3 regions of the Cognaticolwellia beringensis genome follow, and region 1 is predicted to be linked to each of the others. Evidence: predicted binding sites of a transcription regulator. Region 1 holds the regulator's gene; each other region holds the start of a gene.
What was found. Region 1 encodes MetJ, which represses methionine synthesis genes. Its sites were predicted from a motif close to TAGACGTCTAGACGTCTA; they were not measured.

Region 1 (10,637 bases):
TAATGTATTATCGGCTGAACATGTTAAGCTGATGGCCGATAAGCCAGTAATTTTCGCATGTTCGAATCCTGACCCAGAGATTAAGCCTGAACTTGCTTTGGCGACGCGTGATGATTTAATTATCGCGACAGGACGTTCAGATTATCCGAATCAAGTAAACAACGTGCTATGTTTCCCATTTATCTTCCGTGGTGCTTTAGATGTGCGAGCTCGTACCATTAATGATGAAATGAAGATAGCCGCAGTTCATGCCATTCGAACCTTAGCAAAAGAAGCTGTACCGGCTGAAGTATTAACAGCGAGTGGCAGTGACAGCTTAACCTTTGGTAAAGATTATATTATTCCTAAGCCTATGGACTCACGTTTGCGTTCAGCTGTAGCCATTGCCGTTGCTCAAGCCGCTGTTGACTCTGGTGTCGCTGCGCTTCCCATGCCAGAAAACTATAACGGTTAAGTTATAAGTTTTGAGCCTTCAGTAGTCAGCTATCAGTTAGACAAAACATAGACACCAATGTGGCTTTTGTTTTAACTGACAGCTTGGCACTGATAGCTTAGAGCTGACTAATTTTAGCTATGTCTTGGCTTTGGAGCAGAAATGACCATCCCTATCAAGCAACGAATCGCCAATATTGCCCTCGTGGTTGAAGACTACGATGATGCGATTGCATTCTATACCAAAAAATTAAATTTTGAGCTCATTGAAGATACTGACTTAGGTGCAGGTAAACGTTGGATTCAAATATCTCCTCCAAATGCTAATGGCACAACTCTATTGCTGGCTAAAGCCAGTAATGCTCAGCAAGAACAATCAGTCGGCAACCAAGCAGGAGGTCGGGTATTTTTATTTCTTCAAACTAATGACTTTTGGCGTGATTACGAAGCTATGAAAGGCCAAGGTGTTGAGTTTAACGAAGAACCACGTGTCGAAGCATACGGCACGGTAGTCGTATTTAAAGACTTGTATGGCACTAAGTGGGACTTATTGCAGTTGAATAATGCTGCTGGTAATGATTCATAAGATATAAGCTTTATTGATTGAAACTTCGCAAAATTAAGCATAACTAACCACTGTTTTAGTGGCAAAACTACAGATCTACATCCATAATAGGTTAAATTTTATACTTAAAGGATGATCGTAGCATGGAAGCAAATATACAAATCAACAAGGTTTTGCGTATTTTAGGTGGGTTAGTCTCAATGCTATTCTTATTTATAGTTTATATTTCATTGTTTTCAAATGAGATAATCGCTATAGGCATGGTGATTTGTGGTTTTATTTTTATACTACTGGTAGCCCCTGTATGCATTTATGGTTACATTTCAGGTAAAATCTTAGATAAGCTGCCCACTAATTTAGTCGATGTCATTAAGGGAAAGTTATTGATAGATAAGAATTAAGGCTAATTATATAAAGCTCTATTGGACTTATTAGTTATTCATTTTTAATCGTAGAATAACTAGAGGCTAAATTTTTGTTTGGTATTTAGATCATTTCAGAATGATGGATTATTTATTTCAATTGGTATTCGTAAAGATAATTAAATTAGCATAAACAATTTTTTGCAATAAAAAAGGCGCATTAAGCGCCTTTTGTCATTTTAGAAAGCCAGGATTTATTTACCCGGTTAATCTTCTGTTTCTTCTTCAATTTCTGTTTCGTACTCGCTAAAATCGGTTACACCTTGTGCTTCTAAAGCTCTGCGTACACTTGCGGGTAATTTTTGTGTGTTGTCTTTTGCTAAGTCACTATCGTCTGGCAAAGGCTGGCCAGTAAAAGCATGTAAAAATGCTTCACATAATAGTTCACTGTTGGTTGCATGACGCAAGTTATTGACTTGTCGACGTGTACGTTCATCAGTGAGCACTTTTAAAACACGTAAAGGGATAGACACGGTGATCTTTTTTACTTGTTCACTTTTCTTCCCGTGTTCGGCGTATGGGTTAAGATACTCGCCATTCCACTCTGCCATGAATATTCCTCAAACTTAAATGATTACGAAAAACTTATATTTAGCTTGTCTGGTGTACCAGTTAGCGATAAGTTTATTCTTACTAGTTGATTTTACTGGTTGTGGGGCGCGAGTCAATAACGAATGTGTAGAAGTTTAGATGTCTAAAGTTCTTGACCCCAGAACTTAAACCATTTAGATTGATAGACGTCCAAACATCTAAATAGAAAAGTACCAATACTGGAGTACACATGAGCGAGAAAAAATTTGCCACTACCGCTGTTCGAGCGGGCATTAATAGTGACCAACAACACGGTGCTGTTATTCCAGCTATTCATCTTTCAAGTACTTATGCACTGAAAGGTTTTAATGAAAAACGTCAATTTGATTATTCACGTACCGGTAACCCAACACGCGCCACTTTTGCTCAAGCTATTGCAGATTTAGAGCAAGGTGCTTTAGGCATTGTTACCAGCACGGGTATGTCAGCAGTGCATCTTATTTGCCAATTACTGAGTCCTACAGATACGATTGTTATTCCGCATGACTGTTACGGCGGCAGCTTTCGCTTATTTACCCATTTGGCAAAACGCGAACTGTTTAATTTAGTGGTGGTAGACCAAAATGATCAAGCGGCCTTAACACAAGCATTGGCGAAGAAACCAAAATTAGTTTTAATTGAATCGCCGAGCAACCCTTTACTGAGATTAGTCGATATAGCGTCTGTAACTGAACAGGCCCATAACGTGGGTGCATTAGTTGCAGTTGATAACACCTTTATGTCACCCGTTTTACAGCAGCCACTTTTATTGGGTGCTGATATCGTTTTTCATTCTACAACTAAATACATTAATGGACATAGCGATGTGGTTGGCGGAGTTTTAGTGACCAAAGAGCAAGCGCTAGGTGAAGAACTGGCTTGGTGGGCAAACTGTATTGGCATTACAGGTTCAGCGTTTGATAGTTTCCTAGCTCTACGTGGTCTAAAAACATTGCCTATCAGAATGAAGCAGCATCAAGAAAATGCCAATGCGGTCGCCGCATTTTTACAGCAACATTCGGCAGTTGAACAAGTTTATTTTCCAGGCTTAGCGGATCACCCACAACATGCCTTAGCTAAAAAACAGCAACATGACTTTGGTGCCATGATGAGCTTTGAACTTAAAGGTGGCGTTGAAGCCGTTAAAGTTTTGTTCGATAAACTGGAATTTTTTACTTTGGCACAATCATTAGGTGGCGTTGAAAGCTTGATCAGTCATCCATCAACCATGACCCATGCCGGTATGGAAATTAAAGCTCAATTGGCTGCCGGTATTACCCAGTCATTAGTACGAATTTCAGTAGGTATTGAAGATATAGATGACATGCTTGCAGACCTTTCTCAAGCGCTTGATGCAAGCCAACTGTAGTTCAGTTTGATGTGGTGCTTAGTCTTACTTATTCGCAATAAGCAGACTAAGCACAAAGTAAATTTTTAAATTGGGCAGATAAATACAGTGGCCCTTGGTATTAAAATGATTGATTCAAATACAGCGGTAACGCTCAGCCCTTCAAAAAATAAATTGGTCAAAATTGGCTGCAATGTTCATAAGTTTGGTGGTAGTAGTTTAGCGACTAGTGCTTGCATTGAACGTGTGGTTGAAATTATTCGTCAGCATTGCCAGCTAAATGACATTATTGTGGTGTCTGCCAATGGTAATACGACTGATGCATTATTTAAACTATATCAAATTTCTGTTGAACTCCAGGAAGTTACTTTACTTAACCCTGAACAAGCAAGATCGGCAAAAGAAGCAAAGACCTTACACCGGCAATTACTTGAGACTATTACAACACTTGAGACTGCACAGGCCTTATTGATTGATGAGCTATTAAATGCCAGTAGCGCCGCGAGACTAAAATCTTTACTGAGCGACAACATAGCCCAACTTTCAGCAAACTTACTTAGTGATCCCGTTAGTTATGAAAATGACCTATTAGCGTTTGGTGATTTTTGGTCAGCACGTTTGTTATCGGCAGTATTGAGTGAAAGTGTTTGTCCTAGCTATATGTTAGATGCGAGAGAGTTTCTGTTACTAAAAGATGAAAAAAATTGCGCTATTGACTATAGCGAGAGCGAAAAAGGTTTTTCTCAGCGTCGACAACAAGACAAACTGGTCATAGTTACTGGTTATATTGCGCGTAATAAACAACAGCAAACTTGTACTTTGGGGCGGAACGGTAGTGATTATTCCGCAACTATAATGGCGGCATTGTCAGGCGCGCGTAACGTAACGCTTTGGACCGATGTTGATGGTATTTATAGTGCAGACCCTCGTGTTGTTCCGTCAGCGAGAAAGTTGCACCGCCTACCGAATGCGGTTGCCAATGAACTTGGCCGCTTAGGTAATCCTGTACTGCACGCAAAAACCTTGCAGCCATTAACCAACCATAATACCCATTTACATGTTGCCAGCAGCTTTGCCCCCGATATTAGCGGTAGTGAGATAGGCAAGTTTGGCCAAATAGCAAAACAAGAACTGTCAGTCACCAGTTTAAACGATTTAATATTAGCAAAATCAACCAGCTTCTTCGCTAAATCTGGAGAATTAGCGGTCAGTGAGTTTGCACCGATTTGTTATAATCTTGACGAAGGCTACATAGTCGTAACGCAGGAGCAGCAAAAGTCGGTTAGCCAATGGCTAGCAAGCCATGACACTGAAGTTACTTTTAAGCCTGTAGCGATTATTGCCATTGTGGGTCACGGTGTCGCCAAACAAGGTGACATGCGCGCGAGGTTTAAAAGGGCGCTTAAGCATCAGCAAACCTTACATTTTCTACATTCTTTTAATGAACATAGTTATATTGCTATTTTGCCTGAGCTTTGCTCGAGTGAAGTACTGAACAATGTGCACGCTGATATGACCAAAGACGCCAAAAACATTGCCCTTGTCGTCGCAGGTTTAGGTAACATTGGTCAACGATTCTTAACCATGTTACCAAAGCAAATTGCACGTGTTTCAGGCTTAGAAAATGTGCATTTGGTTGGTTTAGTCGGTGCTAGCAAAGCGTTAATTAATACCGATGGCATAGATGTAGCCAATGCGCTGGAACATTATCAACAACAAGCTCAACAATATGACAGTGAACAGCTGTTAGCTTGGTTAACAAGTCATCCTTATGATGAATTGATTATTGTTGATATCACACCCAGTGAAGCCTTTAGCCATTTGTATCAAGAGTTTTTTGCTCGTGGTATACACGTTATTGGCGCGAACAAATGGGCAGCCTCTTCAAGCACAGAAAACTATCAACAACTGATCTCCACAGCCGAAAAAAATAAGAGTATCTGGCTTGGTAATACTACGGTTGGTGCGGGCTTACCTATTAATTCAACGATTAAAGAGTTATTGAATAGTGGCGATCAAATATCGGAAATTTCTGGCATATTTTCTGGTACGTTATCGTGGTTATTTCAGTATTACGATGGCGTAACACCATTTTCGGCACTGCTAAGTGATGCTTTATCGCAAGGGATCACAGAGCCAGATCCACGAGAAGATTTATCAGGTAGAGATGTACAGCGTAAGCTATTAATACTCGCTCGTTGTGCTGGCTTTGAGTTATCGTTAGCAGACATTGACTGTCAAAGCTTAGTACCAGTGGCCTTACGTGATATCTCGTTAGCAGAATTTCTTGAACGAACGTCAGAGCTTGATGAAATGTTTTTATCACGCTTAAAGCAGGCGCAAGATAAAACTTGTGTTATTCGTTATGTAGCCAGGTTTATAAGTGAAAATGATCAGGTGACAGCGAAAGTGAGCTTAGAAGAATTAAGTGAAAATGATGCCTTTGCACAGTTAACGCCTTGCGATAACGTCTTTCAAATTAAAAGTGATTGGTATCAAGATAATGCGTTGATTATTCGTGGTCCGGGCGCAGGGCGTGATGTAACTGCGGGTGGAATTCATGCTGATTTGGTCACTATTTGTCAGCAGTTAAATCATCGTCATCAGCAAGTTAAAATCAAAGGATTAAATTAAACTGGCTGATAAACATCGTAGATAAATTTACGAGCTTACGGGGTAAGTAATAATAAAGAGTTGATGGGTATATTAAAACTATCAACTCTTTATTATTCAATATTTTGTCAGCGGTCAGTCGCTATATCTTAAAAAGATTTACCAATGCTAAATACCAAGTTTTCGTCACTTTGGGCACCAGATAACTCTTTTGAGTTAGCGACAATGGCGATACCAACATCGAAACCTGAAACTTCTGTTCCGTAGCCTAATTCTAGGTAATCACCGTCAAAATCTTTACCCCAAGTACCATAAAGGGCATAAAAACCTTCATGTTCAACTTTAGCTGTGAAGAAATCATAGTCTTGGTCAGCACCAGATTCTACTTCCCACTCACCAACGTTATAAGTCACTGAAAACATTCCGTAGCTTAAACCTAAGTTTACTTCATTATAAGAAGTGTCAAAGTCACCGGTGTATTGGTAACTAGTAAAACCAACGTTATAGCCTAAACCACTGTCAAGTTCGCCATTGTAACCGCCATATATATCGACTTCTAAACCGGCTTGCACGTCAGCTCCCCATGCACCAATATAAAAACCACTATTTTCATAATCAACACCAGCACTTGCGGAAGCTGTATCTGTTTGTACTACGCCACGGAAGATATATTGTGATACCACGCCAACATTAGCACTTAAGCCTTCTATGCCAGTCGCAGATGCAGAAGTTGAAGCACATGCAGAAGCTGCTAGGAGCATCGAAATTGATAGAGAGATAATTGTTTTTTTCATGTTTTAGTCCACTAAGTTTTTATAATTGTTGTAGCTAATGCAAAGACAATGCCTGTATGAGATATTTTAAAATAAATAATATTATATCAACAGCTTATGGTTTTTATTACTTTGTTTTAGCTTAAAGAGAATAGAACGTTTGTGTTTAAATGGTGCAAATACAGTGGCCTATGTTCAAATAAAGTGCACCGTTTGTGGTGAGTAATTAAATACGTTGATGGAAGATTTAGGTAAAAGGCTAAAGTTTAAACTTTATCTTGCAAGGCATATCACATTTAATATCTACTTTTGTAGCTGATCTCAGTCGCAAAATTTGTACAATTAAGTTAAAGTAGCGCAAATTTTATCGAGGGTATCACTATGTCTGATTTTTTAATTGCTCCATCAATTTTATCTGCAGACTTCGCTCGTTTGGGCGAAGAAGTTGCAAATGTACTTAGCGCTGGCGCTGATGTTATTCATTTTGATGTCATGGACAACCACTTTGTGCCAAATCTTACCTTTGGTTCTATGATCTGTAAGTCATTGCGAGATTACGGTATTACTGCACCTATTGACGTGCATTTGATGGTCAAACCTGTTGATAGCCTTATTCCAGACTTTGCGAAAGCAGGCGCTGATATTATTACTTTTCATCCTGAAGCCAGCGACCATATTGATAGAACCTTACAGCTAATTAAAGATCACGGTTGTAAAGCTGGTTTAGTGTTAAACCCAGCAACACCGCTACATGTTTTAGATTTTGTAATGGATAAGCTCGATGTTATTTTGTTAATGTCAGTGAATCCGGGCTTTGGCGGACAATCTTTTATACCAACGACTTTGGATAAACTACGTTTAGTGCGTGAAAAAATTGATGCCAGTGGTTTCGACATTCGCCTACAAGTAGATGGCGGCGTTAAAGCTGACAATATCGCAGAAATTGCTGCTGCCGGTGCAGACATGTTTGTCGCAGGCTCGGCTATATTTTCAAAGCCAGATTACAAAATTGCCATTGATGAAATGCGTACAGCACTATCGACTGTAAAAAAATAACATAATTAACCATATTAAAATTAGAAAATTTGAAGGATAACAAATGAGTAAACCTATTGTATTAAGTGGCTGCCAGCCATCAGGTGAGTTAACTATTGGTAATTACCTTGGTGCGTTAAAGCAATGGGTAAGCATGCAAGATAGCCATGAGTGTTATTACATGTTGGTAGATCAGCATGCTATTACCGTTCGTCCTGATCCTGAAGCGTTACGAAAGGCAACGTTAGACGGTTTAGCCTTGTATTTAGCCTGTGGTGTTGACCCAGAAAAAAGTACTATTTTTATTCAGTCGCATGTACCAGAGCACGCGCAACTGAGCTGGGTACTCAATTGCTACACGCAAATGGGGGAGCTTAACCGTATGACACAATACAAAGATAAGTCATCAAAGTCTGAAGCGAATATGAATTCAGGTTTGTTTACCTACCCAGTGTTAATGGCCGCTGATATTTTATTGTACGGCGCAAATAAAGTGCCCGTTGGCGATGACCAAAAGCAACATTTAGAATTAGCGCGCGATATAGCCACGCGTTTTAATAACCTACACGGTGAAACGTTTAAAGTGCCAGAGCCTTATATTCCAGAGTTTGGTGCCCGTGTAATGAGTTTATTAGAGCCAACGAAAAAAATGTCAAAATCTGATACTAACCCGGGTAACTTTATCGGTTTATTAGAAGATACCAAGAAAATAACGAAAAAAATTAAACGTGCGGTAACTGACTCTGACGAGCAAGCGAATATCTATTTTGATATTGCTGAAAAACCAGGGGTGTCAAACTTGTTATCACTTTTATCTTGTACAACGGGTAAAACGGTTGAAGAACTTGTACCTGAATATGAAGATAAAATGTATGGTCACTTAAAAGGTGATGTTGCTGAAGCGGTAGTTGCTTTACTCGCGCCAATTCAAGAGCGCTATCACCAGTTCCGTAACGACCAAGCTTATTTAGATGAAGTTATGCGTAAGGGGGCTGACAAAGCTTCTGCACGAGCCAGTAAGTTGCTTGCTGAGGTTTATCAAGCGGTTGGTTTTATCGCTAAACCTTAACAACGACAGTATCGTCACAAGTTGAAATAAAAAAGCCTGAATTTATTCAGGCTTTTTTATTTCAGGCAGTTGATACAGAATAGCGGTTTTAAAAACCTTATTTTAAATACCTTATTTTAAATACATGGCAAAGTGCAATATATCGTTATTCTTTACTCTCTGCTTCTGCGCTTTTGGTGGCTTTTGCAAATAACTTACTCGCGTCACTTACAAATGTCTCAACATCGCTACTTGGCGCGAATATGAAAGCCGGCGACATTATAGTGGTGTCGAACTGTGGACGCGGATTAAAGTCCGGTTGCTTACTCATTTGTATTATAAAACTGCCACCGAACAATAAGAGTATTAGGCATGAGGCGACAACATTTCTTCGACGTAAGGTCATGTGGAAACCGACATAGCAATTGAGCCAAAATAACCCAAAAGCCAGTAGCAAAGGAATAATGGATAACAACCAGAGCATTGAAAAGTTGCTTGAAGTATTAAAGTGGACAATATTTTCAAAAATATCACTAAGCCACATTAAATTGAAGAAAATAAAACAAATGCCCATTTGGGTCCAAAAACGCGCATCGTGTTTAGTTAAATGTGACACTAAAGCGATACCAGCAGGCCACAAGACAAAGCCTAATGTTAAACCGATAGTTGGCACTAACATCTGAGTTAACGTCACTTCGTTGGCATTGTTTAAATTAATTATCCAACCACCGATTAAGGCGAATAAGGTCATGCTAAGTGCGAGTACAGCAGGATGACGGGCTAAATTAATTAAGCTTTCGAAGGGGCTAATAGCGATACTTTCTTCAACCGGATGATTTGGGAAAACAAAGCGTACTTGGCTTTTGCCAATAGTAACAATATCGCCAGAGCGCACTTGGTGCTCAATAGCGTTTTCTTTACTGCCTTCAAGATAACTGCCATTGATAGAGCCTTGATCGTTTACCAACCAATGTTCACCGTTAAAATGTAGCTGTAAGTGATCAGCACAGACATGTGGATCACTAATGATAATATCGTTATCGTACCCACGGCCAATGCTAATGTTGTTTGTAGTAAATTTGTGACGGCCTAATAACTTATGGCCATGACTGATTTCTTCAATAATTATTTCCATGAAACCGACTCCATAAACTTAGTTAAAAAAGCCAGCGAGGTTTCTTGGGCAACACCCGAAATAGTAAAATGGCTGAGCAAAGCGTATTGTTCGTGATCTACCGATATTGCGATGTAGAGCACATCGTAAAGTGCGGGAAAGTCTTTATAGGCACGAGTACAAAACACCGATTTATTATTAATGTTACTATTTTGAGGCTTAACAAGGTCGTGGTGGCATTGATATTCAGTAACATCATCTTTACCCGCAAGATTACCCGGGGCAACTTGGTTTAATTGGCGTTCAAAAATATGATAAAACTTAGTGCTACCAATTTTATCTGATTCCATATAACGGTATTCCATTTCTAAAGAACCGGTAAAAAAGTCTGAAGAAATATAAGTATTTTCATCTAAGTCGCAATTGGCAACAGCGGCCATAATTTGGGCGTCCGCTTTATCTGAGTTCGATTCACCCCAACAACGAACAAAGGGAACATCGATAGTGGGAATTAAACCTCGGCCTAATTGTTTTAGCTGCCAATCACTGTTGAGCACTGTGGTAATAAGCTTTTCTTGATTACGCATTAATTGAGCTGCCATTTGTTGCTCAATACTTGCTGGAGGGCTATTTTTGTATTCTAGATAGAGCGCCAGTAGCTTGTCATGCGGGACTAAGAAGCCGATTTGGTTACCTGATGTAGCAACGTTAATACCA
Region 2 (10,637 bases), 1.4 Mb from region 1:
CATGTAAGTAGCATAAATAAACTCTGTATCAAACGGCGGATCTTTACGCATCAATACGGCGTCTAAGTCAGCAACATTAATGTCTTCGCGTTCGTCTAATTCATACCAATGTTCAGTATCGTCAAATACTTTTACTTTTGCGGCTGTTGCGCGACAAACGCCTTGCTCTAAGTAGAGATCTTGCATCTCCATGTAATAAATTTCATATCCGCGCGCTTGCGCTTCAAGCATCATGGCCATTGAAGAGTCTTTTTTTACTTTGACTTCGGAAATAGGGTCCATAACAACGCCAATTTTTATGCTCATATTTTTTCCTAAATGTTATTCATTATAAATGCTTTACACACTCTAAGTGCAGCAAGCGGTTAAATTCTGTTAATCATTATGCGCGGTCTGTAACTTAACGCTACGTTAATTTAAATCACCGTAACGACATTGTAGTGCCGTAATTGCCGTCAGGGCTGCTGTTTCAGTTCTCAGTACTCTAGGCCCAAGCAAAACATCATGAAACCCTGCCGTGTTGGCACTGGCAATTTCATCATCACTTAAGCCGCCTTCAGGGCCAATTAATAAGCGAACCCTTTGATTTTCTATCGGTAAACTCATAATAGAATGTTCGGCTTTAGGGTGTAAATTTAGTTTTAACGCTGTACTTTCTTGCTGTAACCATTGGTCTAAATAAATCGGTGCTGCCACTATAGGGACCGCACAACGACCACTTTGTTCACAAGCACTGTTGACAATTTTTTGCCATTGCTGGTGTTTTTTCTCTAAACGCTCGCCACTAAGTTTTACACCACAACGTTCAGTGAAAATTGGTGTAATAGTATTAACCCCTAACTCTACAGACTTTTGCAAGGTAAAATCCATGCGATCACCACGTGAAATACCTTGGGCTAAATGTATATTAAGTGGCGATTCATTTGCGACCAATTCTTTAGCTATTATCTCTACATCAGCACTTTTTTTACCCACGTTAACAAGTTTGGCTTGATACTCAAAGTATCCTGCTTGTTCTGCTACGCCATTAAACAACGTAATGTCGTCACCGTTCTTAAGACGTAATACTCGCACAATATGGCCAAAAGCATCGTCATTTAACGCTTGGCTCTGACCTACTTCAAATGCTTGTGCTTGGTAAATACGAGGGTTACGCATAAAGGTTATCCATATCGGCTAATTTATTCTTAGTTTGTTGAGTTTACATTAACTATTGACGCTAAGGCTATTATTGATGAAAGGCTAATGTTTTTTGCAAGGGTTTGTTATTGGCTAAAATTTTAACATAGCCTGTAGATAAGGGCATAGAATACTAAATTCAATTGATAGATAGGAAAATAATAGACTTTATTTATTTTAGTGGTGCCTAAAAGCAAAAACCGCTCAATGAGCGGTTTTTGTTAAACAAACATTGTGATTAAATACCAGCAGATAAACGTAACGCTTCAGCTTTATCTGTTTTTTCCCAGCTAAATGCTGTGAAGGTATCATCGCCAACAGTCATTTCAAATGGTTCGCGACCAAAGTGACCATAAGCAGCTGTTTGCTTATACATCGGGTGTAGCAGGTCTAACATTTTAGTTATACCGTATGGGCGTAAGTCAAAGTGTTCACGTACAATTTCAACTAAACGCTCTTCAGATACTTTACCGGTGCCAAAACTATCAATTGAAATTGAAGTCGGTTCAGCAACACCAATCGCGTATGATATTTGAATCTCACAACGATCAGCCAAGCCCGCGGCAACAATGTTTTTAGCCACATAACGGCCGGCATAAGCCGCACTACGATCGACTTTTGATGGATCTTTACCAGAGAAAGCACCACCACCATGACGTGCCATGCCGCCATAAGTATCAACAATAATTTTACGACCTGTTAAGCCACAATCACCAACTGGGCCACCAATAACAAAACGACCAGTAGGGTTGATATGGTATTTAGTGTCTTTAGTTAATAATTCTGCCGGTAACACATGCTTGATAATGTTTTCCATTACCGCATCGTGTAAATCTTCTTGTTTAATATCAGGGTTGTGTTGTGTAGACAAAACAACCGTATCAATCGCTACCGGTTTGTTATCTTCATATATAAAGGTAACTTGGCTTTTTGCATCTGGACGTAACCAAGGCAATATACCTGACTTACGCGCTTCAGCTTGGCGTTCAACTAAACGGTGAGAATAGTATAACGGCGCAGGCATTAAAGTTTCGGTTTCATTGGTGGCATAACCAAACATTAAACCTTGGTCACCAGCACCTTGGTCTTCAGGCTTTACACGGTCAACACCTTGGGCAATTTCTGGTGATTGTTGACCAATTAAGTTCATAATGCCGCACGTTTCGCCATCAAAGCCAACATCAGAAGATGTGTAACCAATATCTGAAATAACATCACGGGTAATTCTTTCTAAATCTACCCAAGCTGTTGTTGAAACTTCACCAGAAATAATCGCAACACCAGTTTTTACCATAGTTTCACAAGCAACACGTGCATGTTTGTCTTTGGCAATAATAGCATCTAAAACCGCATCAGAAATTTGATCGGCTATTTTATCTGGATGTCCTTCTGACACTGACTCAGAAGTAAAAAGGTGTGTTGACATAAACCCTCTGTAAAATTTAACTGAAAAACAATCTTATACCAATCGAACTCGTTTATTAGTCACTGTGCGATAGCCGCAGAATTAGTATTAGTCTTTAATGGCGATATTCTAACTGTTTAGTTAACTTATTCCTAGAGTTATTTACGCCTAGATGGCTAAACGTCTTTAAATGGTATGTATGTTTGAATAATTTATGTGACAGTTATTTGCCAGCTAATGTTTGTTGAAATGCGAAGATTTCTAGCAAAGGCTTACGTGAGATAACTTTTAAGGCTTAAGGATAACTATTCAATTGCAATGGGCGTTGCCAAATGTGATTAAAGAGTGCTTGCTGAGTTGCGCAGCACTTTGAACTATAAAAGCTAGTTGTACCTAGGTTGTTACTGGTATTAATAAGTTGATGTAACGCTAATTGTCGCTGTAATTGTTCGGTTACTGGTAATGCAGTTTCCATGATCACGACACTGTTGCCACATATTTCGTTAATCAAGTTTTTTACTAACGGATAATGTGTACAACCTAAAACGATAGTATCAACGCCTTTTTCCAGCAAGGGTTGTAGATAACCGGTTAACATTAATTTGCACTCAGACGCGTTTTTCTTATCTTGTTCTATAAGCTCGACTAAGCCAGGACAGGGCTGAACAATTACATCGCTGTTTTGACTATATTGTGCAACTAAGGCTAAAAAACGCGGGTTTTGAGCTGTAGCTTTTGTCACTAATATCGCCACTTTTTTATTTTTGCTTAAGTTTACCGCTGGCTTTATGGCGGGTTCTACACCAATAACAGGAATTAAAATATTTTTACGGAGTTGATCAATCGCATTTACGGTCGCGGTATTACAGGCAACAACAATTGCTTTGGCCTTGCGTTCGATAAACCACTGAGCTATTTCATTAACGCGTTGCTGAATAAACTCAGACGACTTTTCACCATAAGGTGCATATAAAGTATCGGCAACATAGAGTAAGTTTTCATTGGGCAAGTGCTGATTTATGCATTGCGCGATAGATAAACCACCCACGCCGGAGTCGAATATTCCAATAGGCTCCGCATTTATCGTTTGAAGCTCACTTTTTAAGGTTGAAACAGGAGCTTTTATATCAGCTATTTTTTGCGTGGGCATTCAGTAAGTACAGCTTAGATCGAGGTGTAGTTAGTTGTGCTAAGTATATTATCAACAACCAAATGAGATCTATACATATTTAGATAAAGCAACGTGACTTGCTAAATATCGTAATCAAGATTATTTCTGCCTTCTATCAGCGTTTCTAATAATGAACAAATTTGACGGGCTGAAGCCCGACCTACAATTGTAGTGCTGTTGGCAGTGTTAGTGTGCGCAATGATTTACTTTGTAGGTCGGTGTTTACGCCGACAATGGTAAAATGGTAATTAACAGAACATTTTAGTTGTTGATTTTATCAAGGTGTTAGTACCGTTAGTTTTACGGGCTGAAGCCCGACCTACAATTTTAGCGTTGGTGGCAGTGTAAGTGCGCAATGATTTCTCTTGTAGGTCGGTGTTTACGCCGACAATGGTAAAATGGTATTTAACAGAATATTTTAGTTGTTGAATTTATCAAGGTATCGGTACCGATAGTTTGACGGGCTGAAGCCCGACCTACAAATATAGCGTAGGTGGCAGTGTTAGTGTGCGCAATGATTTACTTTGTAGGTCGGTGTTTACGCCGACAATGGTAAATTGGTATTTAACAGAACATTTTAGTTGTTGAATTTATCAAGGTATCGGTACCGTTAGTTTTACGGGCTGAAGCCCGACCTACATTTTAGCGCTGTTGGCAGTGTTAGTGTGCGCAATGATTTACTTTGTAGGTCGGTGTTTACGCCGTCAATGGTAAAATGGTATTTAACAGAACATTTTAGTTGTTGATTTTATCAAGGTGTTAGTACCGTTAGTTTGACGGGCTGAAGCCCGACCTACAATTTTAGTGCTGTTGGCAGTGTTAGTGTGCGCAATGATTTACTTTGTAGGTCGGTGTTTACGCCGTCAATGGTAACTTGGTATTTAACAGAATATTTTAGTTGTTGAATTTATCAAGGTATCGGTACCGTTAGTTTGACGGGCTGAAGCCCGACCTACAATTTTAGCGCGACTGTCTGAGTAATGTGCGCAATGATTTACTTTGTAGGTCGGTGTTTACGCCGTCAATGGTAACTTGGTATTTAACAGAATATTTTAGTTGTCGATTTTATCAAGGTATCAGTACCGATAGTTTGACGGGCTGAAGCCCGACCTACAATTTTAGAGCTGGTGGCAGTGTTAATGTGCGCAATGATTTACTTTGTAGGTCGGTGTTTACGCCGTCAATGGTAAAATGGTAATTAACAGAACATTTTAGTTGTTGAATTTATCAAGGTATCGGTACCGTTAGTTTGACGGGCTGAAGCCCGACCTACAATTTTAGCGCGACTGTCTGAGTAATGTGCGCAATGATTTACTTTGTAGGTCGGTGTTTACGCCGTCAATGGTAACTTGGTATTTAACAGAATATTTTAGTTGTCGATTTTATCAAGGTATCAGTACCGATAGTTTGACGGGCTGAAGCCCGACCTACAATTTTAGAGCTGGTGGCAGTGTTAATGTGCGCAATGATTTACTTTGTAGGTCGGTGTTTACGCCGTCAATGGTAAAATGGTAATTAACAGAACATTTTAGTTGTTGATTTTATCAAGGTATCAGTACCGTTAGTTTGACGGGCTGAAGCCCGACCTACAATTTTAGTGCTGTTGGCAGTGTTAGTGTGCGCAATGATTTCTCTTGTAGGTCGGTGTTTACGCCGACAATGGTAAAATGGTAATTAACAGAAGATTTTAGTTGTTGAATTTATCAAGGTATCAGTACCGTTAGTTTGACGGGCTGAAGCCCGACCTACATTTTAGCGCTGTTGGCAGTGTTAGTGTGTGCAATGATTTACTTTGTAGGTCGGTGTTTACGCCGTCAATGGTAAAATGGTATTTAACAGAACATTTTAGTTGTTGAATTTATCAAGGTATCAGTACCGTTAGTTTGACGGGCTGAAGCCTGACCTACAATTTTAGCGTTGCTGGTTATATTTATTTTTATGGGAATATCGGGGAGAATTTGGAAAGGTGACTTCCAAGGTGCCGCAGTTCACATTTGTCCTGAACACCGGGTGCTTGTTTAGTTCTGCGCGGACATATCATGATATTTACGGTGTTGAAAAATAAACGGAATGAAGGTGGTGATAAATAATGGGAAATATTAAATAAGAGAAAGGTGACTTCCAAGGTGCCGCAGTTCACATTTGTCCTGAACACCGGGTGCTTGTTTAGTGCTGCGCGGACATATCATTGATATTTATGGTGTTGAAAAATAAACGGAATGAGGGTGGTGATAAATAATGGGAAATATTAAATAAGAGAAAGGTGACTTCCAAGGTGCCGCAGTTCACATTTGTCCTGAACACCGGGTGCTTGTTTAGTGCTGCGCGGACATATCATGATATTTACGGTGTTGAAAAATAAACGGAATGAAGGTGGTGATAAATAATGGGAAATATTAAATAAGAGAAAGTGACTTCCAAGGTGCCGCAGTTCACATTTGTCCTGAACACCGGGTGCTTGTTTAGTGCTGCGCGGACATATCATTGATATTTAAGGTGTTGAAAAACAAACGGAATGAGGGTGGTGATAAATAATGGGAAATATTAAATAAGAGAAAGGTGACTTCCAAGGTGCCGCAGTTCACATTTGTCCTGAACACCGGGTGTTCAGGGCGGACGTATCATTCTAACCGTAGGCTTCCCGATACGAGCCGGGCTTGCACAATAGCTAATAATCAACATCCTTAGGTAAAACTTATCGGCTCAGGGACATAGTTCACATACAAACACCCCAGAAGTCGAAACCATTATAGCGAAAATTAGCGGCCGAATTAAGTCTTTTATCACTTGTAAGACCTGATTGCTTAATGCTTGAACAAATTGAAGTTTCTTTGAACGGAAAGAACTTTATTTAAAATCTATAAAACAGTAAATGGGTTAGTTAGGCAGTTTTTGGGCGGTTTACCGCTTGTTCAATAGTCGCTTGTAGCAATTCGATTTTGCTTTGCATTTTTTCACGTTCTTGCTCTAAATCATTACGAGTTTGAAGTAAATCATGGGCAAGGTTTAATGACATCATAACTAAGGCTTGTTCGGGGGATTTTACTGATTGAGATTTCTTGGCGTCTTGCTCTAAACGTTGGTTTATTTCATTCGCCGCTTGCAACAACGCAGACTCATGGCCAGCAGGACAAGCGACTTTTAGTCGTTTGTTGGCAACATTTATAGTAACTGTGTGTTGGCTCATTGCGTTGTTATTCTCAATGCATCATATTAGTTTATTGAGCCGTTAGCTCAAAATATTACGCTACTAGCTTGTAATACCAAGAAAAAAAGTGATAACAAAACTTAGTGCGCCATAAAGGGGAACTATAACGATGAGTGTTACACTATGCAAGTGATCTCTATGGTTTTTTCTGGAATCAAGGCTATGCCAATGTTAAGATAGCTAGCAATATACCCCGATTGAATTTATATTTTATGGCTGATAGCACCTCTTTAGATTTTTCCTCCGTACAAGCGATTTTAACTAGTGAAGGTATCGAAGCACATGCCGCTGAAATTCATGGTGTGCTCACAGGTTTGATTTCTGCTGGCTTTGAGTTTGAAAGTAGTGACTATATCGCTATGGTTAACGACATGCTCAATAATGCTGAAGGATTACCAACAGCAATTAAAAGCTTAGTAAAAGACATTTACAGTGATATTTGGCAGAAAATTCTTGATGACTCGTATGGTTTCCAATTAATGCTACCAGATGACGACGACTCAATTATTGAACGCGGACATGCACTGGGTAAATGGGTACAAGGCTTTAACTTAGGCTTTGGCTTACAACAAACAAAAAATGCGGCTTTGTCTGAAGATGTTAAAGAAGTGCTGGTAGATTTTGGTGAAATTGCTAACTTGTCTGACGAAATGGAAGAAAATGAAGCTACCGAGCAAGCTTATTTTGAAATTGCTGAATATGTCAGAATTTCCGCTTTACTCTGTTTTACCGAATTAGGCGCACCACCAGCGCAACAGGATAAAACAGAAACTTTGCACTAGAACTTTCGACTAAAGTGCTTTTCAATTAAAGCACTTTAGTGATAAAAATTTAGCTATAAAAAGTAAGCTGATAACCATGATCAAAAATACCTTGTTGCCCGTTGCTGAGTTTCTTCAGCGAAGAAACGATTTTATTGCCCAAATGCCAGCCAATAGCCTTGCACTAATTTCTGCCGGCAAAGAAGTCACGCGCAGTAATGATACCGAATATCCGTTTTGCCAAAGTAAGCACTTTTATTATCTCACTGGTTTTAACGAACCAGATGCAATTTTGGTATTAATTAAAGGTGATGAGTCAGCGAAAAGCATTTTATTTTCCCGTGAAAAAGACCCTCTACAAGAAATTTGGCATGGGCGGCGCGTTGGTCAAGTACAAGCTATTGAAATGTACAAGTTTGACAACTGCTTTAGTTTAGACGAAGTTGACGAGCAATTATTGCCGCTATTTATGGGCAAAGCGGCGGTATTAATTTGTCAGCAAGAGCAAAATCAATTTCAGCAACAAGTACTCACATGGTTAGCTGAAATTAGAAAAGCGGCTCGAACTGGTGTTAAAGCGCCAACCACCTTGATTGATTGCAGTGGTTTACTCGATGAGATGCGTTTACATAAATCCAATGCCGAGCTCGACATTATGCGTCAAGTTAATGTCATTAGTGGCGCTGCACATCAACGAGCCATGCAACAAACTCAAGCGGGTAAATTTGAATATCAAATAGAAGCAGAATTACTGCACGAATTTGCCACTAATGGCGCGCGTCATCCTGCATACAATTCAATTGTTGCTGGTGGCGACAATGCCAATATTTTACATTACACCGACAATGACGAAGTGCTCAATGACGGTGACTTATTATTGATTGATGCCGGTGGAGAGTTAGCCGGTTATGCCGCTGATATCACCCGTACATTTCCGGTGAATGGCAAATTTAATACTGAACAAAGCACTCTCTATCAATTAGTGCTTGATAGCCAAGTATTAGCTATTAACGCCATTAAACCTGGCCAAACGCTTGCCGAATTAAACCGCATAGTTTGTGAGTTTCTCACCCAAGGTTTATATGATTTAGGCATTTTAAAGGGTAACGTAAACGTATTATTAGCCCAACGTGCCTGTAAAAAGTATTTTATTCATGGTTTAGGGCACTGGTTAGGTCTTGATGTACATGATGTTGGTGATTACCATGCTAGCCCACAGCGCGAGCAATTACGTCCGTTTGTCGCCGGTATGGTCATGACTATTGAACCGGGTATTTACATCCCAAGCAGTGATAAAACAGTTGATGAAAAATGGCGTGGTATTGGCGTGCGTATCGAAGACAATATATTGGTAACCGCAACCGGTTTTGAAAACATAACGGTTAATGCGCCAAAAACCATCGCTGATATTGAAGCGTTAATGTCGCAGTAAACTCACACTATAGGTTAACAATGGAAAAGAGTGCAGCTAGCTCAAATAATATCCCTGATACCGCCAAGCACTTTGATGTGATCATTTCGGGTGGCGGTTTATCGGGTAGCCTTATGGCGCTGAGCCTATCTGCGCTGCGTGATCATAATCAAAAACCTCTGAAAATAGCTATTATCGAAGCTAACTCTATATTAACAGAATCGACGCCGAGCTTTGATGATCGCGTATTAGCTTTATCACATGGTAGTGCTGACTATTTAGCTTCTGTTGGCGCGTGGCAGTATTTACAAAATCATGCTGAGCCGATCAAAAACATTCATATTTCAGATCGCGGTTATTATGGTAAAGCACGGCTTTATGCCCAGCATCACAGTGTTGATGCGCTTGGCTATGTTGCTGATATGCCGAGCATTGGCGCGGCTTTTTTAAAAGCATTAGCCACCAAAAGTAATGTGACTTGGTTTACCCCTGACAGTATTAACGATATTAAATGGCAAGCTGAGCAAGTTAATGTCGAGTTAAGTTCTGGGATAAAATTATCCGCAGCTTTATTACTGGCATGTGATGGCGCAAAATCGCCATGTCGACAATTTGCTAACATTGCCACTACCTGTCGTGACTATCAGCAGTCGGCGTTAATCGCCAATGTTGCCACCACAGTACATCACAATAATATTGCCTATGAACGCTTTACCGAAACGGGCCCAATTGCCATGCTGCCTTTGTCGAATTCGACAAAGGCTAGTGCTAAATATAGCCCAGCAAAGAAAAATAGTGCAGGGCGCTGCTCTTTGGTGTGGACATTAACCCCTGAGCTTGCGGAAAAAATGCTGAACCTGTCAGATAACGAATTTTCTCAGCAGTTAGAGCAAGCATTTGGGCATTGGCTCGGCAATATAACCCAAGTCGGTAAACGGGTTATTTATCCACTTAAATTAGTACAAGCGAGCGAGCAGGTTTATCATCGTATGGCGCTAATTGGAAATGCTTCACACACTATTCATCCTATTGCCGGACAAGGTTTTAATTTAGGACTACGGGATGTTAGCGAGATGACAGAGGTAGTAAAAAAAGCTTTAGCACAGCAACAAGATATCGGTACTTTTGCGAGTTTAATGCAATATGGCAAGGCGCGTCAGCAAGATCAAAAACAAGTGATCAGCTTAACCGACTCTTTAGTGACGTTGTTTTCGAATCAGTTACCACCGTTAGTAGCAGGGCGCAATATTGGTTTAAAAGTATTAAACTATTTTCCAACGCTTAAAAACGCGCTAGTTAAGAAAACGATGGGTTATTAGTTTTAAGCTATCAGCTATCAGCAATAAGTTATGATTTTTAAGTGAACAATAATAAAAATACCTGTGAGTTATGCAAATTAAAAATGAATGTGAAATATAATGCAAAAATTTGATCTGTTAATTGTTGGCGGCGGCATGGTTGGCTTAACGCTGGCACTGGCTATTCGCCAACAAAGTGAGCTT
Region 3 (10,637 bases), 1.0 Mb from region 1:
CACATTAGATACACCACCAGAAATCATAGCGTGTGGTAAGTTTTGTTTAATATCACCTACCGCGTCAATGAAATCTCGCGCATAGTTGTTATGCTCTTCGATACCGGTGGCAACGGCAAAAATATTAGGATCGAAAATAATATCTTCTGCAGGAAAACCAATTTCATGCACCAGAATTTGATAGGCACGCTGACAAATTTCATACTTACGCTCGCGAGTGTCGGCTTGGCCTTTTTCATCAAACGCCATAATAATAACCGCAGCGCCGTAGCGACGTAACAATTCAGCTTGCTCGCGAAAGTTGTCTTCGCCCTCTTTTAAACTAATAGAGTTAACAACACCTTTACCTTGAATACATTTTAAGCCCGCTTCTAAAATATCCCATTTAGAAGAATCGAGCATAATTGGCACCTTAGCAATATCTGGCTCACCGGCAATTAAGTTTAAAAATCGCACCATAGCGGCTTGCGAGTCCAACATGCCTTCATCCATGTTGATATCAATAATTTGCGCGCCGTTTTCAACTTGCTGCAAAGCCACCGCAATAGCTTGATCGTAGTTTTCATCGGTTATAAGGCGTTTAAAAACAGCTGAGCCTGTAACATTAGTACGTTCACCAACGTTAACAAATAAACTATCTTCTTTAATGGTAAGCGCTTCTAGCCCTGATAATCGACAAGCAATTTCTTTCGGCTTTATTTCTCGCGGAGCAATATTAGCCACTGCATCTGCCATACCTTTAATATGATCTGGCGTGGTACCACAACAGCCACCAATAATATTTAAAAAGCCTGATGTTCCCCACTCTTCAATATGCTTGTCCATTTCTTCAACGCTAAAGTCATAGCCACCAAAAGCATTCGGTAAACCAGCATTGGGGTGAGCAGATACAGCCACGTCTGAAATACGGCTTAACTCTGCAACATATTGACGTAATTCAACTGGGCCTAACGCACAGTTTAAACCTACTGAAATTGGCTTAGCATGGCGTAACGAGTTGTAAAATGCCTCAGTTGTTTGGCCTGATAACGTCCGTCCTGAGGCGTCGGTAATCGTGCCGGAAATCATCACAGGAAAACGTTCACCACGGCTTTCAAAAACCGTTTCAACGGCGAATATAGCCGCTTTAGCATTCAAGGTATCAAATATCGTTTCAATTAAAATAATGTCACTGCCGCCATCAAGCAAGGCGTTAGTAGATTCAATATAGGCATCTTTTAACTGATCAAAAGTTACATTACGATACGCAGGATCGTTTACATCAGGTGATATTGAACAGGTACGGTTTGTTGGCCCTAAAACACCGGCAACAAAACGTGGTTTACCCGGGTTTTTCGCGGTAAATTCATCTGCCACTTCACGCGCTATCTGCGCCGCTGCTAAGTTAATAGCGGCACTGTAATCTTCCATGTCGTAATCGGCCATGGCGATAGTGGTGGCATTAAAAGTATTGGTTTCAAGAATATCTGCGCCAGCGACTAAATATTCACGGTGAATCGCTTTAATAACGTCAGGCTGGGTCAGTACCAACATGTCGTTGTTACCTTTAACATCGCTATGCCAGTCGGCAAACTGTTCGCCGCGATAGTCTTGCTCTTCAAACTTATACGCTTGGATCATGGTGCCCATAGCGCCATCTAAAATTAAAATACGCTTATCTAACTGAGCTTGTAAAAGGCCATAAGAAGCAGATTTCACTACTGGGGTTTTTGATTGAGAGTTTGATTGCTTAGACACGAGATTTCCCTGGGTGAATGGCTTTAATATGGTTTGCATCTAATTGATACGGCGTAATTTGATAAACGTAATAGTTTAACCAGTTGGTGTACAGTAAACTGCCATGGCTGCGCCACATGTTTATTGCTTCTTGCTCTGGGTCATCATCGGTAAAGTAATTTACAGGTATTGAAACATCGCCCCCGGCCGCAATATCTCGAAAATACTCTTCACTGAGTGTACTTGCATCGTATTCTGGATGACCGGTTAAATAGACTTGTTGCTTATTTTTACTCGCCGCTAAATAAACCCCAGCAACGTCAGACTCTGCCAATATTTCAATATCTTCAAGAGACTGATAATCCGATTTTTCAATAAAACCATAACGAGAGTGTGGCACACTAAAGGTTTCATCGAAACCGCGGGTTAGTTGCTCATCTGGCTTTAAACAATGGTGGCGATATACACCAGATAGTTTTTGCTTTCTCAAATGCCGCTTTAAACCATAATGATGATAAAGCGCAGCATGGGCGGCCCAACAAGAAAACATGGTTGAGGTAACATTTTGCTCTGCCCAGTCAAACACCTCGCAAATTTTATCCCAAAACGTAACTTGTTGATAATCTAATAACGCTAGCGGCGCACCTGTAATAAGCAAACCATCGTATTGTTTATGTTTAATATCATCGAACAAGCGATAGAAATTGTCTAAGTGCGCTTGCGGTGTATTTTTAGATACATTGGCATGTATACGAACAAACTCAACATTAATTTGCAGTGGCGTATTCGCCAACATACGCAAAATTTGTACTTCGGTTTCAATTTTATTAGGCATTAGGTTAAGAATTGCCACTTCCATAGGGCGAATTTCTTGATCCGCGGCGCGGCGTTCAGACATCACGAAAATATTTTCTTTGTCTAAAATCGTTAATGCGGGTAATTCATTGGGAATTTTTATGGGCATATTGCTAACCTAATATCGGGTAATTAATTAACTTGTATCTATATATAATAACGCTGAAAAACAGTATTGTTCTTTACAATTTTTATCTGAGTATAATGTGACTTGGATTTCTAGCTATGTCAACCTCTAAACGTATAGACGTCTAAAATACTTTAACACGCTTAAATGAAAAAATAATGAGTTTTAACCGAAATTAACTAATGTAACAGCAATAAATCCCCCGAAACAGACCCACTTCTGCTTCAAAAATCCCTCCTCAAGCATGATTAAACTGACTAATCGAGTAAGACACTTTAGGTTTTTTGACTTGTTTCTGGACTGCGATTAATTGTCTTAAGAGGAATATATGACATTACTCGCAAAGTTTATTTAAAGCCATGCGGACAAAAATTGTGAAGTTACCCTTGTCAATTATAGGCAGGGGCTAAAAAGTAAATTAACCATAAAGCTTAGCTAAGTTTTAGTTTTAAACATATAAAGCCTGAACTCACTCACTAAATTGAGCAAAACTTACAGGGTATACTCTTAAATTTAAAAGGTAATACTAATTTAATTAGGTAGTCATTTCATACACTTTAGTTAGTTTTTCAACCAAAACATATATTTAGATAGTGAGTTAGATGGTATAAATTTTAGTAGCTTACTCATATTAGCAAGCTACTACATTGCTTAAATTAATCGTTACGAAGCCAGCCTTTTCCTACGGCAAGTTCAATTTGAGCTGCAACATAGGTCCATAATTTTGGCGCTAACCCATCCAATAAATTGTTACGCGCAATAACGTCTGACTTACTTACATTATGCTTAACCCAACTACCTCCGTCATTTTTCATATTCTGCAATAATGGCAGCACCCGATCCATCGCTTTGGCAAATTTAGCATCATTTGTTTCGGCTGCTTCAAACTCTGTCCACAAGCTTAACATTTCTTGATATTGCTCTAGAGGCAACAATCCAAATATTCGATTTGCTGCATCAAGCTCTTTCGCTTCTTGTGCGTCCAGTTCGGCTTGTGCTGCAAATGCAAAGGTGTCACCGGCATCAATTTCTACTATGTCATGAATCAGCAACATGGTGGTGACACGTGCAACATTTACAGGCTCTGCGGCGTAGACATGAAGCATTTGAGCCATCATGGCAATGTGCCAACTATGCTCAGCACTATTTTCACGCCTATTGTTATCCGATTTTACCATCACCTGCCGATATACGGCTTTGAGGCGATCTAACTCTAGAATAAAATCTAATTGCTGTTCCAAGTTTTGCATTACTTCTCCTATTAAAAAGCTAATTTGGTGATTTGTACTTTCGATATCAATTGATATGGGGGCTAACCTCAATAACTCCACCCTGAACACGGTGAATGTTGTAAGGTGTCATTAAAAGTGCTCAATATATTAATTAAGCTCAATAATATTTATTTTATTTAAAGTATCCACTGGCTATTGAAAAATAAAAAAAAGACCTAACATTAAGTTTGTTAATGGTAAGAAATTTAAATATATGTGGCGTTACATAACAATATTATTGGTAATATTTCTCTTAGCTCAAAATGCTAATGCCTGGTCACATTCAGAATTTAACCAAAATACAATTGCACAACATAATGATATTACTCAGCTAGACCAAAAAGCCCATACAACTTTCGATGCTCAGCATTCTCAAGATTTATTTACCTTACCTCGCATTAATAGTATTAGTCCGGCGACATTCTCTGTAGAAGCGCAAACAGCACCAATTTATGTACTAGTGATTGAATTTTTTCAAACTAACCATAGTGAAAGAGAATTTAGAAACTTAGCACCGCCCGTAAAATTAAATAACTGGTTTGAACAATTAAATCATCAAGCAAAATCATCTCGTATTTCCGGCTGGAAAGACGGTAACTTTTTATACAGCGCTAGAACCACCTACCACAGTTAGTTCATCAACATATGTACAAGTAATAATCTCTTTTCCTAGTTATTACTTACCCAAAATCGACTATTTTCCTTTTTAGAAACTGATGCAAAGTCATCGGTCACTTATTGTGCACGTTCAGCAATTTAAGCTCAGTGCTCCAAGATAGTGTTAATTTAGAGATTTCAAGATGAACACACGTAACAAATCCACCAGAAAGTATTTTAGCTGGCAAAATGCAGTCATCCTTATCACCCTGATATTTATGATTATTAATGCCCTACCAAATTTATACCCAGAGAAAGTAAGCATTCAGCTAACTAGCAATAGCAGCCAAATAGAGCAAACATCGCCGCAAAAATTAAATACGTTCTTACAGAGTAATCAGCTAGAAGCTGAAAAAATAACCACTAGCGCAAGCGGTATTACCATTACTTTAGCCAATAAGGCCGATGAGCTAGTCGCTAAAGATTTATTAAAAGCTGAATTAGGTGAGCGTTACACGGTAGACAGCGCAATAGACAGTAATGCGCCAGCATGGTTTAAGTCAATGAATATGGAACCAATAAAGCTAGGCTTAGACTTGAGTGGTGGCGTGTTATTTGTATTAGATGTAGACACCGAAAGAGCTTTGTTTGAACACCTTAAAGGTATCGCGGTCGACATTAAAACGCTTAGTATAGAAAACCGTATACGCGGTATAACGTTAACTCAGCCTACAAACAATTCTATAGATATTAACTTTCCGTCATCTATGCAAAGTAAAGTTGAAAAGCTACTTAGCACTGTTACTCAAAGCGCGCCAGAACTTAGCATTAATAAAATTAGTAGCACTAAAATAACACTACTCTATCCGCCGCAAGAACAAGTAAAATTTAGACAAACGACCATGAAACACACCTTAAAAGCCATGCGCGGACGCATTGAAGAGTTAGGCATTACTGAAGCGGTAACTCAACAGCAAGGTAAAAATAGAATACGTATTGAACTACCCGGTGTGCACAATCCAGAAGAAGCAAAGCGTATTATTGGTGCTACCGCGACATTAGACTTTTACCAACTAGCTGATAGTTCAAATACTGCCGGCATTATGCACATGACTGATAGCAGCGGTCGTAAGTTAAGCTTGAATAGCAAAGCGGTTTTTTCTGGTAGTAGCATTAAAAATGCTCGTGCTGGTCAAGATGAAATGGGACTGCCATTGGTAAACTTAACCCTAGACAGTATCGGCGGCAAAAAAATGTCGACTTTCTCTAAAGCTAATATTGGTAAACCTATGGTGACAGTGTTCTCTGAATTTCACCGCAACAGTGACAATGAAATCGTTAAGAAAAGTAAAATAATCAATGTCGCTAATATTTCTCAACACTTAGGTTCTCAATTTAGTATTACCCATATGTCGAGCCCACAAGCGGCGCAAGAGTTGTCACTGTTGTTACGCGCAGGTTCATTAAATGCGCCAGTCACCATCGTTATGCAGCGCAATATTGAAGCAACACTTGGTGCAGATAATATAGATAACGGTATTAAAGCGCTTAGTATCGGTATTGTCTTTACGCTCTTATTTATGGCTGTTTGGTACCGAACTTTAGGCGTTATAGCCAATGTAGCTTTAGCGCTAAATTTAGTCAGTTTACTTGGTCTGATGTCCTTATTACCAGGCGCTGTATTAACGCTACCCGGTATTGCAGGATTAGTCCTTACCGTTGGCATGGCGGTTGATGCAAACGTGCTTATTTTTGAACGAATTAAAGAAGAATTAAGACGAGGACGTCAGACGTTATCGGCCATTGAAACGGGTTATAAAAGTGCTTTTTCAACCATTCTTGATGCCAACATCACCACAATGATTACGGGTATTATTTTATACACTATAGGCTATGGTCCAGTGAAAGGCTTTGCCATTATTTTGTGCTTGGGAATATTGACCAGCATGTTTACGGGCGTTTTTGTCGCAAAAGCATTAACCAACATGGTAATTCGTGAAAATAAAAGCCATCTTATGGGCATTAAATCAGCAAATAAAATCAGTCATCATTCAGCGGAAAAATTGCCGGTTAAGCCAGCCCTTAAAATAGCGAAAAAAACGGGAGTTAAGTCATGAATAACAACACGATAAAATCTACATCACGCATCAGTAAATTTCGCTTTGCCAGCTTTTATTTTGCAGCAGTGCTTATTGCTATTTCATTATTTGGCCTAGTTAAAAATGGCCTAAACCTTGGCTTGGATTTTACTGGCGGTTACTTAACTGAATTCTCTACAGAGCAACCTATAGCACAAGAAAATATGCAGCAACTGCTTAGTCGCTATTTACCAGCAGACTTTCAGTTATCTGCCGCAGACAACGGCACACATTGGAGTGTTCGACAAACGGAAAGCAACATAGGCCAACAACAAAGCAGTTGGTTGACTGAATTCGCCCAACAAAGCGACCTATCAATAACGCCACAAGACGCGATGTATATTGGTAGTCAAGTGGGTGACGAACTCATCGACCAAGGCGGTCTTGCGCTACTAACTGCCGTTATTGTGATATTAGTTTACTTATCATTAAGATTTGAATGGCGATTGGCAGCAGGCTCTGTCGTCGCCCTCGTTCATGACGTAGTGATCGTACTAGGCATATTTGCATGGTTTAAAATTTCCTTCGATTTAACCATTGTAGCCAGCTTACTCGCTATTATCGGTTATTCGCTTAACGACTCGATAATCGTCGGAGATAAAGTCAGAGAAATAATAATGCGAAACAAAGATGGCGATATTGATAACATTATTGATCAGGCGATTAAATCCACCTTAGTGCGAACATTAATTACCTCAGGTACCACTATTGCAACAGTTTTAGCGATAGGGCTTTTTGCAGGAGAGTCATTACAGGGCTTTGCTATTGCCTTATTTACCGGAATTTTAGTGGGTACATATTCGTCAATTGCCATATCAGCGACTGTTCCGCAAATATTAGGTTTGACTGCTGAACATTATCATAAGCAAGCGCAAGATATTTGCACACTACCATAGCGCTCGCTTTAAAATATTAATACCAAACAGGCTAATCTATTGCTCAACCAGTGATAAATAGCCTGTTTGGCTAAGTATTGATTGATGACAGATATAGTTGGCGCTAGATACAGTGTTTTCAAACGAATTATTGACTTACTTTCGCCTTGTAAAATGAATAAGCTAGGGCTAATAAGATACAAATAGTTGCAGGAATAATTAACGCGTAAAATTTATAGAGACTAAATAAATATGCGCCTAATATTCCACCCGTTATAAAGCCGACAATAATTAGCATAAATAACAATGCCTTTCTTTTATCGAACTCCTCTCCTCTTATTTTTGCACCTAACATAATACCTAAATCGGTAAATATACCCGACACATGAGTTGTTCTGATCACCGCTCCACTATAGGTAGTTGCTAGTGCATTCTGCAAGCCACACGCAGCTGAAGCCAAATAATGTCCGTTTAAAGAGTCCTTTGTTAAGAAGTAAATAGCACCAAAAAGTAATACAGCTTCTAGATAAAGTAAACTGCTGTAGTTACGGCCTAATTTAAGCGCTCCGCCGCGTATAAAGTATCCTGAAATGGCAGCGCCAATTAAAAAACTTAAGAGAATAAGAAGCAAATGAAAAACATCAATAAACGTCGAGTTTACTATGCCGGTACCAAACTGTGTGGCAATGCCCGATAAGTGTGATATTGATTGATGCTTGAATCCTAATAAACCAACAGAATTAACAAGCCCTGCGACTAAAGACAGTATGAATGAGCCATATTCTACCCAACGAGGTAATTTTGAAATCATGATAGACCTTAGGCTACTAGCACAGTTTTAAACAACAAATAAAGTGAGTTGAATTACCAAAATACACAACTAATCAACATTGTTTCAGGCAATATATTTTAATAAAGTTCTAAGCTTTAAAACTTTATAGCTAGTTGAATAAGCTGGCGAGCCAATCAAAAGTCAAAACTGTTGTAAATATTTTTAACCCGATCAAACTTAACAATAAAATCACCAGCAACACTTTATTTTTCTTACTTTTAATATTATTCCAATACAGCCATTTTGCTTTTATCTCTTCTTTAACTTCATTTTTAACTGCTTTCATAGTAGTTTTTCTCTTGATAAAACAAATTCGATTTATTCGGTAAGAAGGCCTGCAGCAGTGAAGTTAAAATGAACTGACTAAAATTAGCACAAAGGCCAACAGTAGGTATTTATAACTCGCTTTTGTTAAAGCTAAATTTGGCTTAAACCAGCCTTTTATAGGTACTACTAACAATGCAGGAGATAAAAGCAAACCTCTAAGTGCAGATAAAACACCCAAAGATCCGGCTAAAGCACCAAAATCTAGGGTGTTGGTCTGATAAACTTGTACGGCCTGCATGATAACGACTAACGCCATAAAGCCCTTTATTAGATTCGAACTTCGTCGAACTTTAGCAACTTGATCTTCCATTGAGCGCCTCTTTTTATTTATTAATAAATATAACGGTTAATTCTATAACCACAGGAATTACCGACATTACCAGTAATCCTGACATCGCATAATTAAACATTATCCGATGTTGCCTAGACTTTAATAAAGTCTTTAACATTGAACCAAAAAACAGCCAAATACCAACACAAGGAAATGAGAAAATTAAAAAAATAAACGCAATAATAAAATTTTGCGTATAAAAATCGGCACCAACTGTCGTAAAAGCCGCTATGGCTCCTGTTGCTACCACCCAAGCCTTACCATTTAACCATTGAAATAAAACGCCATGCATAAAGCTTAAGGGCTTAGCTTGGGTATTTGCTGTAGACAATTCAGCTGCTGTTGCAATTAAATAAGCCAAATAAAGTAAATACAGTGTGCCAAATAATTTTACCATTAAATGTAAAACGGGAAATTTTTCAAATATTTGCCCAAAACCGATACCGAACAGCAATAACATTATTGCGAAACCAATACAAATTCCCAGAAACACAGGCAGGCTTTTACGAATACCGAAATTTGCTCCAGAAGCCATAACAGTAATGTTATTCGGTCCTGGCGTAACAGCTGACACTATGGCAAACAATACGATTGCGGTTATATAATCCATACTCTTTCTTATTAAGTTAATAAGCGCTAGTGCTTGGGCTTTTTAGCCATTTTTTTATTGAATTTAATGACTGCATTTGTATGAGCCTCATTAAGTAGTGGTCGCATACTTGAAAAAGTAGCTTCATCAGGGTTTAACACTTGAAGCCAAGACATCCATGCATAAATGGGGTGAGGCATTAGCTTATTAAGTGCTACAAAGCTGTCTTTTAAATCAACTTTATCACCTTTGGCCGGGCGTTTAGGCCTCAAACCAAACATTTTTTCATAGCTATTTTTGCTGACACCAATGCTTAGCCTGAAAACCCCCTCTCGATCAAGCTCTGACGATTTATCATTTTCACCGTTTTTTTCTTTTATCGTACAAAAGTAGACCCCATTAGGTAACACTTTACTTGGGTTGTAGAACAAAGCAGTTTCTCCCCAACTAGACTTGGCAATAACGCCTTCATACTCGGATAAAATTACTTCTACAATTTCTTTAGCTTGCACCCTAACTCCTTCAAGACAACCTTATTAATAATGGATTTTAGTTAGCTGAACGTTAAACGAAATAAAACAGCACTTTACATTGTTTAATTAAACTTAAAAGAGCACTAATAGAAAAACTGTTGCATTGTTTAACACATGAATCATCATTACAACAAACAATGCATGACCTCTAGAGTGGGTGTCCCAGTATTGATATGCCATTGACATAAAGAAAAAAAGACTAAAAACGCCAACGCCCCACAAAGGCACTTGAAGAGAATGAACTCCGCCCCAAAACACCGCACTCAGTATTGAAACATAGAATTTATTAGGCGTTATTTTTCTGAATAAGTAAATTATAGGGATCATAAAAAAAGTTTCTAAAATAGGCGCAACTAACACAAGCCCTATAAAAGATTCAAAGCCTAACTCAAAGTCTGGAAGCTCTGCGTTTGGAAAATAAAATCCTAGAAAAAAAGCAATGGGTA

Region 2: metK (methionine adenosyltransferase) is a predicted target of MetJ. The motif match lies at 2,754-2,771, and genes of this name have one in related genera.
Region 3: B5D82_RS14170 (homoserine O-succinyltransferase) is a predicted target of MetJ. The motif match lies at 2,808-2,825, and genes of this name have one in related genera.

The regions. Positions count from the first base shown of each region.
Region 1 is NZ_CP020465.1:2,324,556-2,335,192, forward strand. Features, by position in the region: gene B5D82_RS09850 (malic enzyme-like NAD(P)-binding protein) at 1-454, shown strand, start outside; gene B5D82_RS09855 (VOC family protein) at 596-1,018, shown strand; gene B5D82_RS09860 (hypothetical protein) at 1,141-1,398, shown strand; gene metJ (met regulon transcriptional regulator MetJ) at 1,626-1,970, opposite strand; gene metB (cystathionine gamma-synthase) at 2,201-3,358, shown strand; gene metL (bifunctional aspartate kinase/homoserine dehydrogenase II) at 3,464-5,971, shown strand; gene B5D82_RS09880 (TorF family putative porin) at 6,100-6,744, opposite strand; gene rpe (ribulose-phosphate 3-epimerase) at 7,105-7,779, shown strand; gene trpS (tryptophan--tRNA ligase) at 7,823-8,827, shown strand; gene B5D82_RS09895 (FHA domain-containing protein) at 8,973-9,941, opposite strand; gene B5D82_RS09900 (S1 family peptidase) at 9,932-10,637, opposite strand, start outside.
Region 2 is NZ_CP020465.1:938,473-949,109, forward strand. Features, by position in the region: gene gshB (glutathione synthase) at 1-306, opposite strand, end outside; gene rsmE (16S rRNA (uracil(1498)-N(3))-methyltransferase) at 412-1,158, opposite strand; gene metK (methionine adenosyltransferase) at 1,418-2,605, opposite strand; gene murI (glutamate racemase) at 2,880-3,734, opposite strand; RNA gene ssrS (6S RNA) at 6,315-6,496, opposite strand; gene B5D82_RS03985 (cell division protein ZapA) at 6,637-6,942, opposite strand; gene B5D82_RS03990 (UPF0149 family protein) at 7,176-7,745, shown strand; gene pepP (Xaa-Pro aminopeptidase) at 7,822-9,156, shown strand; gene ubiH (2-octaprenyl-6-methoxyphenyl hydroxylase) at 9,177-10,454, shown strand; gene B5D82_RS04005 (UbiH/UbiF/VisC/COQ6 family ubiquinone biosynthesis hydroxylase) at 10,554-10,637, shown strand, end outside.
Region 3 is NZ_CP020465.1:3,351,331-3,361,967, reverse strand. Features, by position in the region: gene metH (methionine synthase) at 1-1,698, opposite strand, end outside; gene B5D82_RS14170 (homoserine O-succinyltransferase) at 1,730-2,680, opposite strand; gene B5D82_RS14165 (HD domain-containing protein) at 3,355-3,948, opposite strand; gene B5D82_RS14160 (hypothetical protein) at 4,184-4,603, shown strand; gene secD (protein translocase subunit SecD) at 4,770-6,683, shown strand; gene secF (protein translocase subunit SecF) at 6,680-7,600, shown strand; gene B5D82_RS14145 (YoaK family protein) at 7,728-8,390, opposite strand; gene B5D82_RS20010 (hypothetical protein) at 8,521-8,697, opposite strand; gene B5D82_RS14140 (hypothetical protein) at 8,761-9,048, opposite strand; gene B5D82_RS14135 (LysE family translocator) at 9,062-9,679, opposite strand; gene B5D82_RS14130 (DUF6194 family protein) at 9,706-10,170, opposite strand; gene B5D82_RS14125 (CPBP family glutamic-type intramembrane protease) at 10,264-10,637, opposite strand, start outside.